DNA from 2 places in the Agrobacterium sp. GW821-FHT02D03 genome. Region 1 is predicted to be linked to the other one. Evidence: riboswitches for the same ligand, from Rfam matches in the RefSeq annotation. Region 1 holds a riboswitch; the other holds the start of a gene.
The links. Region 1 has a riboswitch for cobalamin ahead of AC07U5_RS15390 (ABC transporter substrate-binding protein). Riboswitches for the same ligand answer to the same signal wherever they lie in the genome.

Region 1 (4,713 bases):
ACAACTACTCCACCCAGGAACAGTCGGGCGTCATTCGCGCCTTCGATGTGAACAGCGGAGAGCTGCTATGGAACTGGGATTCCGGAAACCCTACCCAGACCCAACCGCTTCCGCCGGGTCAGACCTATACGACCAACTCTCCCAACAGCTGGTCCGTATTCAGCGTCGATGAAGCGCTTGGACTCGTCTACATCCCTTTGGGAAATCAAGTTCCTGACCAGCTCGGAATGGGTCGGAGCGAGAATGTAGAGAAGTACTCCTCGTCGATCGTGGCACTCGACGTAAACACCGGGCAGGACCGCTGGGTCCGGCAGACGGTGCATCACGATCTCTGGGATATGGATGTGCCGGCCCAGCCGGTGCTGCTCGATATCACCAAGCCGGATGGTCAATCTGTTCCCGCTCTCGTTGGCCCGACCAAGCAGGGTGATATCTATGTGCTGGACCGTCGGACGGGTGAGCCAATCCTGCCGGTGACCGAAGAGCCGGCACCCGGTGGGGCAATCCCCGAGGATTTCTCCGCGCCGACGCAGCCCACATCTGCCTTGACCTTCAAGCCGGAACCGCTGCAGGAAAAGAACATGTGGGGTGTCTCGCTGTTCGATCAGCTCGCCTGCCGCATCAAGTTCCATCAGCTGAACTACGAAGGTCGTTACACGCCGCCATCGCTGAATGGATCGATCATCTATCCTGGCAATTTTGGCACCTTCAACTGGGGCAGTGTCGCAGTCGATCCCGAACGCCAGGTCATGTTCGGCATGCCGACCTATCTCGCCTTCACCTCACAGCTCGTTCCGCGCGACCAGATCCCCCCGCGAGGTCAGGATGAGAAGGGCAGCGAGCAGGGTTTGAACCGCAATGATGGTGCACCCTATGGCGTGCTGATGGGCCCGTTCCTGAGCCCGATCGGCATTCCCTGCCAGGCGCCGCCATGGGGTTATGTCGCCGGTGCCGATCTCAGAACCGGCAAGGTTGCCTATAAGCACAAGAACGGCACCGTTTACGACATGACGCCGCTGCCACTTCCCTTCAAGGTCGGTGTGCCGGGTATCGGCGGTCCGATGATCACCAAAGGTGGCGTCGCTTTCCTTGGCGCAGCGGTGGACGATTATCTGCGCGCTTACGATCTGACGAGCGGCAAGCAGCTTTGGGAAGCACGCCTTCCCGCAGGTGGGCAGGCCACGCCCATGACCTACGCTCTCGACGACGGCAAGCAATATGTCGTGATGGTTGCAGGCGGCCACGGTTCGGTGGGGACGAAGCCGGGTGATTATGTCATCGCCTACACGCTCCCATAACCAGATCATTTCGCTAAAACCCTTGATGGCCGGGACTTCGTTCCGGCCATTTTGTTTATTCTCAGCACAATGATCCACTTGTTTTTGATATGTAATAACATTACATAGACTTGCTTGACGGACGAGATCAAATAGGTCTATCTGGCTGGCGACGGTTCCAAGCGAGTGATCGTGAGGAATAATAGGGAACACGGTGAGGGGATATCTCCAATGCCGTGGCTGCCCCCGCAACTGTAAGCGGATTGTCGAGCACTCGTGGCGCATTCACCTGCGTCAGGCCACTGCGAATTATCGTGGGAAGGCGGGCAAGACGATCATCCGTGAGCCAGGAGACCTGCCGTCATAAGTTCATTCCAATGTCACGGGCGGGGATGCCCTGAACAGGAGACGTCATGATTGTTATTTGCGCCCTTCAGCGCTCACATCCATCTGTCTTTTTCCCTCGTTCTCGATCGTCTCACTCCCGTGGCTGTCGAATGAGTGTTTCATTCGCGCTCACATGACGGCGTCTTGCTTGTCGGCAACGTCGACGATTTCGGGGATTATCGGACCATGACATTTCATTTCACCGGCGCGTTTCTGGCCGCTGCACTCACTGCGCTCTCGATCGTGCCGAAAACGGCAGAGGCTGCGGAAACGACCTACCCCTTGACGCTGAAAAATTGCGGCAGGGACGTCACCTTCACGCATGCTCCACAGCGCACCGTTTCTCTTGGTCAGAGCACCACGGAAATTCTCTATCTGCTCGGACTGGCCGACAAGGTTGTCGGTACGGCCGTCTGGATCGGCCCGGTTATCAAGGGATACGAAGAGGCCAACGCCACGGTCGAGCGCCTCGCGGACAATGATCCGAGTTTCGAGAGTGTGGTTGCCAAAAAGCCGGACCTCGTAACCGCTCAGTTTCAATGGCATGTCGGTCCGGAAGGCATTGTGGCAAAGCCTGAGCAATTTGAAGAGCTTGGTATCCCGGTTTACACGTCGCCTGCCGATTGCACGGGTAAGGACAATTCGGGCGGCGGCGATGGTGTCAGACATTCGGTCTTCACCATGGACCAGATCTATCAGGAAATTGCTGAACTCGCGCAAATCTTCAACGTGCAGGATCGAGGTGAGAAGCTCATCGCCGACCTGAAGGCCCGCGAGGGTGCTGCGCGTCAGAAGATCGCATCCGTGAATGGTAAGCTCTCGGCTGTCTTCTGGTTCTCCAGCGCCGAACTGGATATCGATCCTTACGTGGCGGGCAAGAATGGTGCTCCCGGCTACATCATGTCGGCGCTCGGCATCAAGAATGTCATCGACAGTGATGAGGAATGGCCGACCGTCGGTTGGGAAACCATCGCCAAGTCCAACCCCACGATCATCGTCGCGGGCAAAATGGACCGCCGCCGGTTTCCAGCCGACGATATCGCCGTGAAGCTGAAATTCCTGAAAGATGATCCCGTCACAAGCCTGATGCCAGCGGTGAAGGACAACCATATCGTCGTCATGGATGCGCAGGCGATGAACCCGACGATCCGGACCATCGACGGCATCGAGGTCCTGGCCGACCAGATCGTCCAACTTGGCCTAGCGAAGTAAGAGGATGTCCGTTCCCTTTCTTTACACCCGCGCTGCCGTCATTGCAGCCGGGTGTCTTCTGGTGGCGCTTTGGCTGGGCGCCTCGATTGGCGAAACCTCCATTCCGATGGAGGTTGTCGCCAAGACCGTCGCCAATCGCCTCTGGCACGCCGGATACCCACTGGATGCCATCGATGAGGGGATCATCTGGAACTATCGTTTGAGCCGCGCCGTGGTTGCCGCCTGTTGCGGGGCAGCGCTTGCCGTCTCCGGTGTCGTGCTGCAATCGCTGCTGCGCAATCCTCTGGCCGACCCCTATATTCTCGGCATCTCCGCTGGAGCGTCGACTGGCGCGGTCAGCGTCGCGCTCCTTGGCTTCGGCGCGGGCATGCTGACACTGCCGCTCGGTGCATTTCTTGGTGCGCTCGTAGCTTTTGCGCTTGTCAGCCTGCTGGCGCTGAGGGCAGGGCGGGGTAACAGTGCAATCATCCTCGCTGGCGTTGCCGGTTCGCAATTGTTCAACGCGCTTACCTCATTCATTGTCACCAAGGCCGCCAATGCGGAACAGGCGCGCGGCATCATGTTCTGGCTGCTCGGCAATCTGTCCGGCGTTCGCTGGACGGATGTCTCGCTTGCCCTTCCCATAGCCATGTTCGGTCTTATCGTCTGCCTCTGGCATGCCCGCGCCCTGGACGCCTTTACCTTCGGAGCGGAGTCGGCAGCCTCTCTTGGCATCCCCGTGCGCCGCGTCTATGTCGTGCTTACGGGCACGTCTGCCTTGATGACGGCGGTGATGGTCAGCATTGTCGGATCGATCGGCTTTATCGGTCTCGTCATTCCCCATGCAGCCCGTCTTGTTGTCGGTGTTCGTCACGGACGCCTGTTGCCGGCCGCCGCGCTGATCGGCGCCATCTTCATGATCGCTGCCGATATTCTCTCCCGCACCATCATCGCTGGCCAAGTCCTACCGATTGGTGTGATTACCGCACTCTTTGGTGCGCCGGCTTTTGCGCTCATCCTCTCGCAGCGAAGGAGGGCGGCATGATGCTGTCAGCGCGCAACCTAAGCTGGGCGACGGGCGGCGTCGATATCGTCAAGAACATCAGCCTCGATCTTTCTGCCGGCGAGTTTCTTGGCATCGTCGGACCCAACGGGTCGGGCAAGACGAGCCTCATGGCCATGCTCTCTGGCCTGAGAAAACCGCGCTCCGGCGAAGTCTTGCTGGATGGCAAGTCGTTGAACCAGCTTCAGCGCCGTGATGTGGCGCGCCAGATCGCGCTTGTCGAGCAGCAGGCGGAGACGCAGGAGCGCATCAATGCTCGCCAGGCGGTGGAGCTTGGCCGCATTCCGCATAAGGGTGCCCTGTCTCCATGGACTCCTCAAGATGATGAGATTGTCGATCAGGCGTTGCATGACGTCGATATGGAGGGCTTCGGGAGACGGATGTGGCATACGCTGTCCGGTGGAGAGCGGCAGCGTCTGCATATTGCCCGCGCTTTGGCGCAGCAGCCGAAGATACTGCTCCTGGACGAGCCAACCAACCATCTCGATATCGGACACCAGATCGCACTTCTGCATCTGGTTCAACAGCAGAAACTGACAGTGGCCGCCGCCTTGCATGATCTCAACCATGCGGCGATGTTTTGTGACAGGGTTGCCGTGTTGAAGGCGGGAGCGCTCGTCGCGATGGGTAAACCTTGCAACGTGCTGACCCCGGATCTCATCCTCGATGTGTTCGGCGTTCAGGTCGATGTGGAACGGGAAGGCGAGGATGCTTGTCATATCCGCTATCGCGCCCCGACTATGATCTACCCAGTAAGGACGACATGATGAAATTGTTGCTATCCATTGCTACGGC
Region 2 (4,713 bases), on a different contig from region 1:
CCGCGGATGGCGGGCCGGGCGTCGTTATCGGCTTCCCGCGCCAGGGCGAAAAGGGCAGGCACAATTCGGTAGCTCTGCTCGATGGCGGTAAGATCGTCGCGTTGCGCGACAAGGTGGACCTGCCGAATTACGGCGAGTTCGACGAAAAGCGCGTCTTTAGCGAAGGCTCTATCTCCGGCCCCTATAATTTTAGGGGCATTCGCATCGGCATTCCGATTTGCGAAGAAATCTGGAACGATTTCGGCGTGTGCGAGACGCTGGCCGAGGCCGGCGCCGAAATTTTGCTGGTGCCCAATGGCTCGCCCTATTATCGCGGCAAGGTCGATGTCCGTCATCAGGTCGCCCTCCGCCAGGTCATTGAAAGTGGCCTGCCTCTGGTCTTTGTCAACCAACTCGGCGGCCAGGATGAACTGGTGTTCGACGGCGCGAGCTTCGGTTTCAATGCCGACAAGACGCTGGCCTTCCAGATGAGCCAGTTCGAAGCAACGTTGGCGGTCACGGACTGGAAACGCACGGAGAATGGCTGGCACTGCAGCCATGGTCCGGTTTCCCATATTCCCGAAGGCGAGGAGGCCGATTACCGGGCCTGCATGCTGGGCTTCCGCGACTACGTCAACAAGAATGGCTTCAAGAGCGTCGTTCTCGGCCTTTCCGGCGGCATCGACTCGGCCATCTGCGCAGCAATCGCGGTTGATGCGCTGGGCGAGGAGCGGGTGCGCTGCATCATGCTGCCCTACCGCTATACCTCGGAAGAATCGCTGAAGGACGCCGCCGATTGCGCCAGGGCGCTCGGCTGCCGTTATGACATCGTTCCGATTGCCGAACCTGTCGATGGCTTCATGACGGCGCTGTCGGATCTGTTCGAAGGAACGGAAGAGGGCATCACCGAGGAAAACCTGCAGAGCCGTGCGCGCGGCACGATCCTGATGGGCGTTTCCAACAAGTTTGGTTCGATGGTGGTAACCACCGGCAACAAGTCGGAAATGTCCGTCGGCTATGCCACGCTCTATGGCGATATGAATGGCGGCTTCAACCCCATCAAGGACCTCTACAAGATGCAGGTCTATGCCATCTCCAGATGGCGCAACGCCCACGTGCCGCCCGGCGCGCTTGGGCCTTCGGGCGAAGTCATCCCCGCCAACATCATTTCCAAGGCCCCATCCGCGGAATTGCGGCCCAATCAGACCGACCAGGACTCGCTGCCACCCTATCCGGTTCTCGACGATATTCTCGAGTGCCTGGTGGAACAGGAAATGTCCGTCGACGAAATCGTGGCGCGCGGTCACGACGTTGCAACGGTTCATCGCATCGAGCATCTGTTGTACTTGGCCGAATATAAGCGCCGGCAGTCTGCACCTGGCGTGAAGATTACCAAGAAGAACTTCGGTCGCGATCGCAGGTATCCTATTACCAATCGATTCCGCGACAGGTAGGTCCGACGGGTCGGTGGGCAATCGCAGCGGGAGGAACGATGCGAAGTTCAGTCGAGATATTCAATATCCGTACCCGTGAAAATCGGATCGTCTGGCAGACCGAGAAACTGTTCGAAGCGCCGAACTGGTCTCCAGATGGGCAATATCTGCTGCTCAACAGCGATGGCGTCCTCTACCGCCTGCCCCTTACTGGAGACATCGAGGTCGATAAGGTAGACACCGGCTTCGCGGTTCAGTGCAACAACGACCACGGCATCTCGCCCGACGGTTCTCTTTATGCCATTTCCGACAAGGTCGAGTTTGGCAAGAGCGCGATCTATCTTCTTCCATCCGTCGGCGGCACGCCGAAACTGATGACGCGGAACCTGCCGTCCTACTGGCATGGTTGGGCGCCGGATGGCAAAAGCTTTGCCTATTGCGGGATCAGGGATCAGGTTTTCGATATCTATGCCATGGACATCGAAACCGGCACCGAAACACGTCTGACCCATGGCGAGGGGCGAAACGACGGTCCGGATTATTCGCCCGATGGTCAGTGGATCTACTTCAACTCCAGCCGCACAGGACAGATGCAGATCTGGCGGGTGAGACCGGATGGATCGGGCGTTGAGCGGATCACCGATAGCCCATATGGCGACTGGTTTCCGCATCCATCTCCCAAGGGAGACAAGGTCGTTTTCATTTCCTATGACGGCGACGTCTTCGACCACCCGCGTGATCTCGATGTTCGCGTGCGGCTGATGGACCCGGATGGTGGCAACGTCGAAACGCTCTTCGATCTCTTTGGCGGGCAGGGAACGATGAACTCACCCAACTGGTCACCGGACGGTGATGAATTCGCCTATGTGCGATATTTTCCGGTTGGATAGACGTAGCGCGCTTGCCTTCCGATCGGCAATTGCCCATACGCAACGTCGTCAGGTGCCTGCCTTTGGCAGGAGAATCGGGAATGCGGTGCGAGACCGCAACGTGCCCAACGCTGTGAGGCGGATGCCTGTTGCCATAAGCCACTGAGCAATCGGGAAGGCGGCAACGGGCAGACGAAGCCAAGTCAGAAGACCGGCCTGACACGATAGACCAGTCCGCGCGGACGGCGGGAGGTTGTTAGGAAGAGCGTTTGTGCCCTGCCTACAGCATCGGCCCGAAAATCGAAATCGATTTTCGGAAAGCACGATGCGTAGATCAAAGAAGATAGAGCGTCCTTTGTGCGTCCAATAGGACGCACGGCGCTCTAAGGCGCACTCGTGGTCTTTCTACATTGTTGGGGATTGACGATGCGACCTGATGATAATGGACCCGGACCGGTGCCGGCCTATGAATTTGCCAGGCACGAAAAGGCTGCGGTCTACCGCGCCATCGAGACCCGCCGTGATGTCCGCAACGAGTTTTTATCCGATCCGCTTTCTGATGAACTGATCAACAAGCTGCTTTCCGCCGCCCACTCCGCCCCCTCGGTGGGTTTCATGCAGCCATGGAATTTTACTCTCGTCAGCGATGCAGACATCAAAAATGCCGTGTGGCAGGCTTTCAGTCGCGCCAATGAGGAAGCGGCCTTGATGTTTCCCGACGATAAGCAGTCGCTCTACCGAAGCCTCAAGCTGGAGGGCATCCGGAAGGCGCCGCTCTCCATCTGCGTCACCTGCGATCCCACAAGAGGTGGCGATGTCGTGCTGGGGCGAACGCACAATCCGCGCATGGATGTCTACTCCACCGTGTGCGCCGTGCAGAACCTCTGGCTTGCGGCACGCGCCGAAGGGGTCGGCGTCGGTTGGGTCAGCATCTTCCATGACGACGATATTCGAAAAATCCTTGGTATCCCTGAGCACATCGAAATCGTCGCGTGGCTCTGCGTCGGCTATGTCTCGGAACTCTATGCCGAGCCTGAGTTAGCGGTGAAGGGCTGGCGTCAGCGTTTGCCGCTGGACGAACTGATTTTCAAAGACCGGTGGGGCGAGAAATAGGCAGGTTCCGCCGCGCGCAGCTTGCTTTCCCGGCGCCCAAAAATCCACTTGCCAGTCCTCATGGCCGGTGGCTTAGTTCACTCTCATTTTGAGAGGGGATCATATTATGCCGATTGAAAACTGGCTGGCCTTCGTTGCCGCATCTGCCATCATGCTCGCCATTCCCGGACCAACGATCTTGCTGGTCATTTCTTACGCGCTTGGTCACGGACGCAAGGCAAGTAGCGCCACCGTTGCCGGTGTAGCGCTTGGCGACTTTACCGCCATGACGGCGTCCATGCTGGGTCTTGGTGCACTGCTCGCGACCTCCGCCGCTCTCTTCACGGTCTTGAAGTGGGTGGGCGCTGCCTATCTGATCTATCTCGGCATCAAGCTCTGGCGCGCGCCTGTCGGCACGTCGGCTGAAGGCGAGGGTGACGTGACGGGTCGTGAGCGTCCACTAAAGATCTTCCTCCACACCTATATCGTCACGGCACTGAACCCTAAGAGCATCATCTTCTTCGTTGCCTTCCTGCCGCAGTTCCTGGTGCCGACCCTGCCGTTCTGGCCGCAGGTGCTTATTTTCGAAGTTACTTTTCTAGTGCTTGCGACTTGCAACGCCGCTCTTTATGGGTTGCTGGCAAGTGCGGCCCGCAACACCATCCGCAAGCCCTCCGTCCAGCGCGTCGTCAATCGCACCGGTGGCGGACTATTGATTGGTGCCGGACTGCTCGCGGCGGGCTGGAAGAAAGCCGTCGCCTAAACCGTCGCCAATCCGTGCGGCGCCGAGTTCTGGAATATACCAATGTCAGTGCCGCACATCCTTCTTGCCTTGGTCACCGTCTTCCTCTGGGGCTTCAACTTCGTGGTGATCAAGGTCGGCGTCATGGATATGCCGCCGCTGTTTCTCACAGCCTTGCGCTACCTCTTCGCAGCCGTGCCGCTCATCTTCTTTCTGCCGCGCCCGAAGGTTCCTTGGAAGCACATGGTCGTCTACGGCATGGTCATGGGCTGCGCGCAATTTGGCCTGCTCTATACGGCGATCAAGTGGGGCCTGCCTGCAGGGCTTGCCTCGCTCGTCATGCAGTCGCAGGCGTTCTTCACCATGGCGCTGGCCGTGACGATGCTCGGTGAAATTCCGCTGAAGTCCCATATCGCTGGTGCCGCCGTTGCCTTTTCCGGTCTTGCGGTGATCGGACTTGAACGTCTGGAACTGACCGCTCTTGTGCCTCTCCTCATGTGCGTCGGTGCCGCTTTCAGCTGGGCAATCGGCAATATCGTCAATCGCAAGGTCGGACGGGTCAACGCGATCTCCTTCGTTGCCTGGACAAGTCTCGCAC

Region 2: another riboswitch for cobalamin. It lies ahead of bluB (5,6-dimethylbenzimidazole synthase); the one in region 1 lies ahead of AC07U5_RS15390 (ABC transporter substrate-binding protein).

The regions. Positions count from the first base shown of each region.
Region 1 is NZ_JBWKVN010000002.1:418,438-423,150, reverse strand. It holds gene AC07U5_RS15395 (glucose/quinate/shikimate family membrane-bound PQQ-dependent dehydrogenase) at 1-1,298, shown strand, start outside; cobalamin riboswitch at 1,434-1,654, shown strand; gene AC07U5_RS15390 (ABC transporter substrate-binding protein) at 1,851-2,876, shown strand; gene AC07U5_RS15385 (FecCD family ABC transporter permease) at 2,881-3,900, shown strand; gene AC07U5_RS15380 (ABC transporter ATP-binding protein) at 3,897-4,685, shown strand; gene AC07U5_RS15375 (pseudoazurin) at 4,682-4,713, shown strand, end outside.
Region 2 is NZ_JBWKVN010000001.1:1,812,658-1,817,370, reverse strand. It holds gene AC07U5_RS08515 (NAD+ synthase) at 1-1,433, shown strand, start outside; gene AC07U5_RS08510 (TolB family protein) at 1,472-2,302, shown strand; cobalamin riboswitch at 2,336-2,515, shown strand; gene bluB (5,6-dimethylbenzimidazole synthase) at 2,708-3,394, shown strand; gene AC07U5_RS08500 (LysE family translocator) at 3,501-4,136, shown strand; gene AC07U5_RS08495 (EamA family transporter) at 4,179-4,713, shown strand, end outside.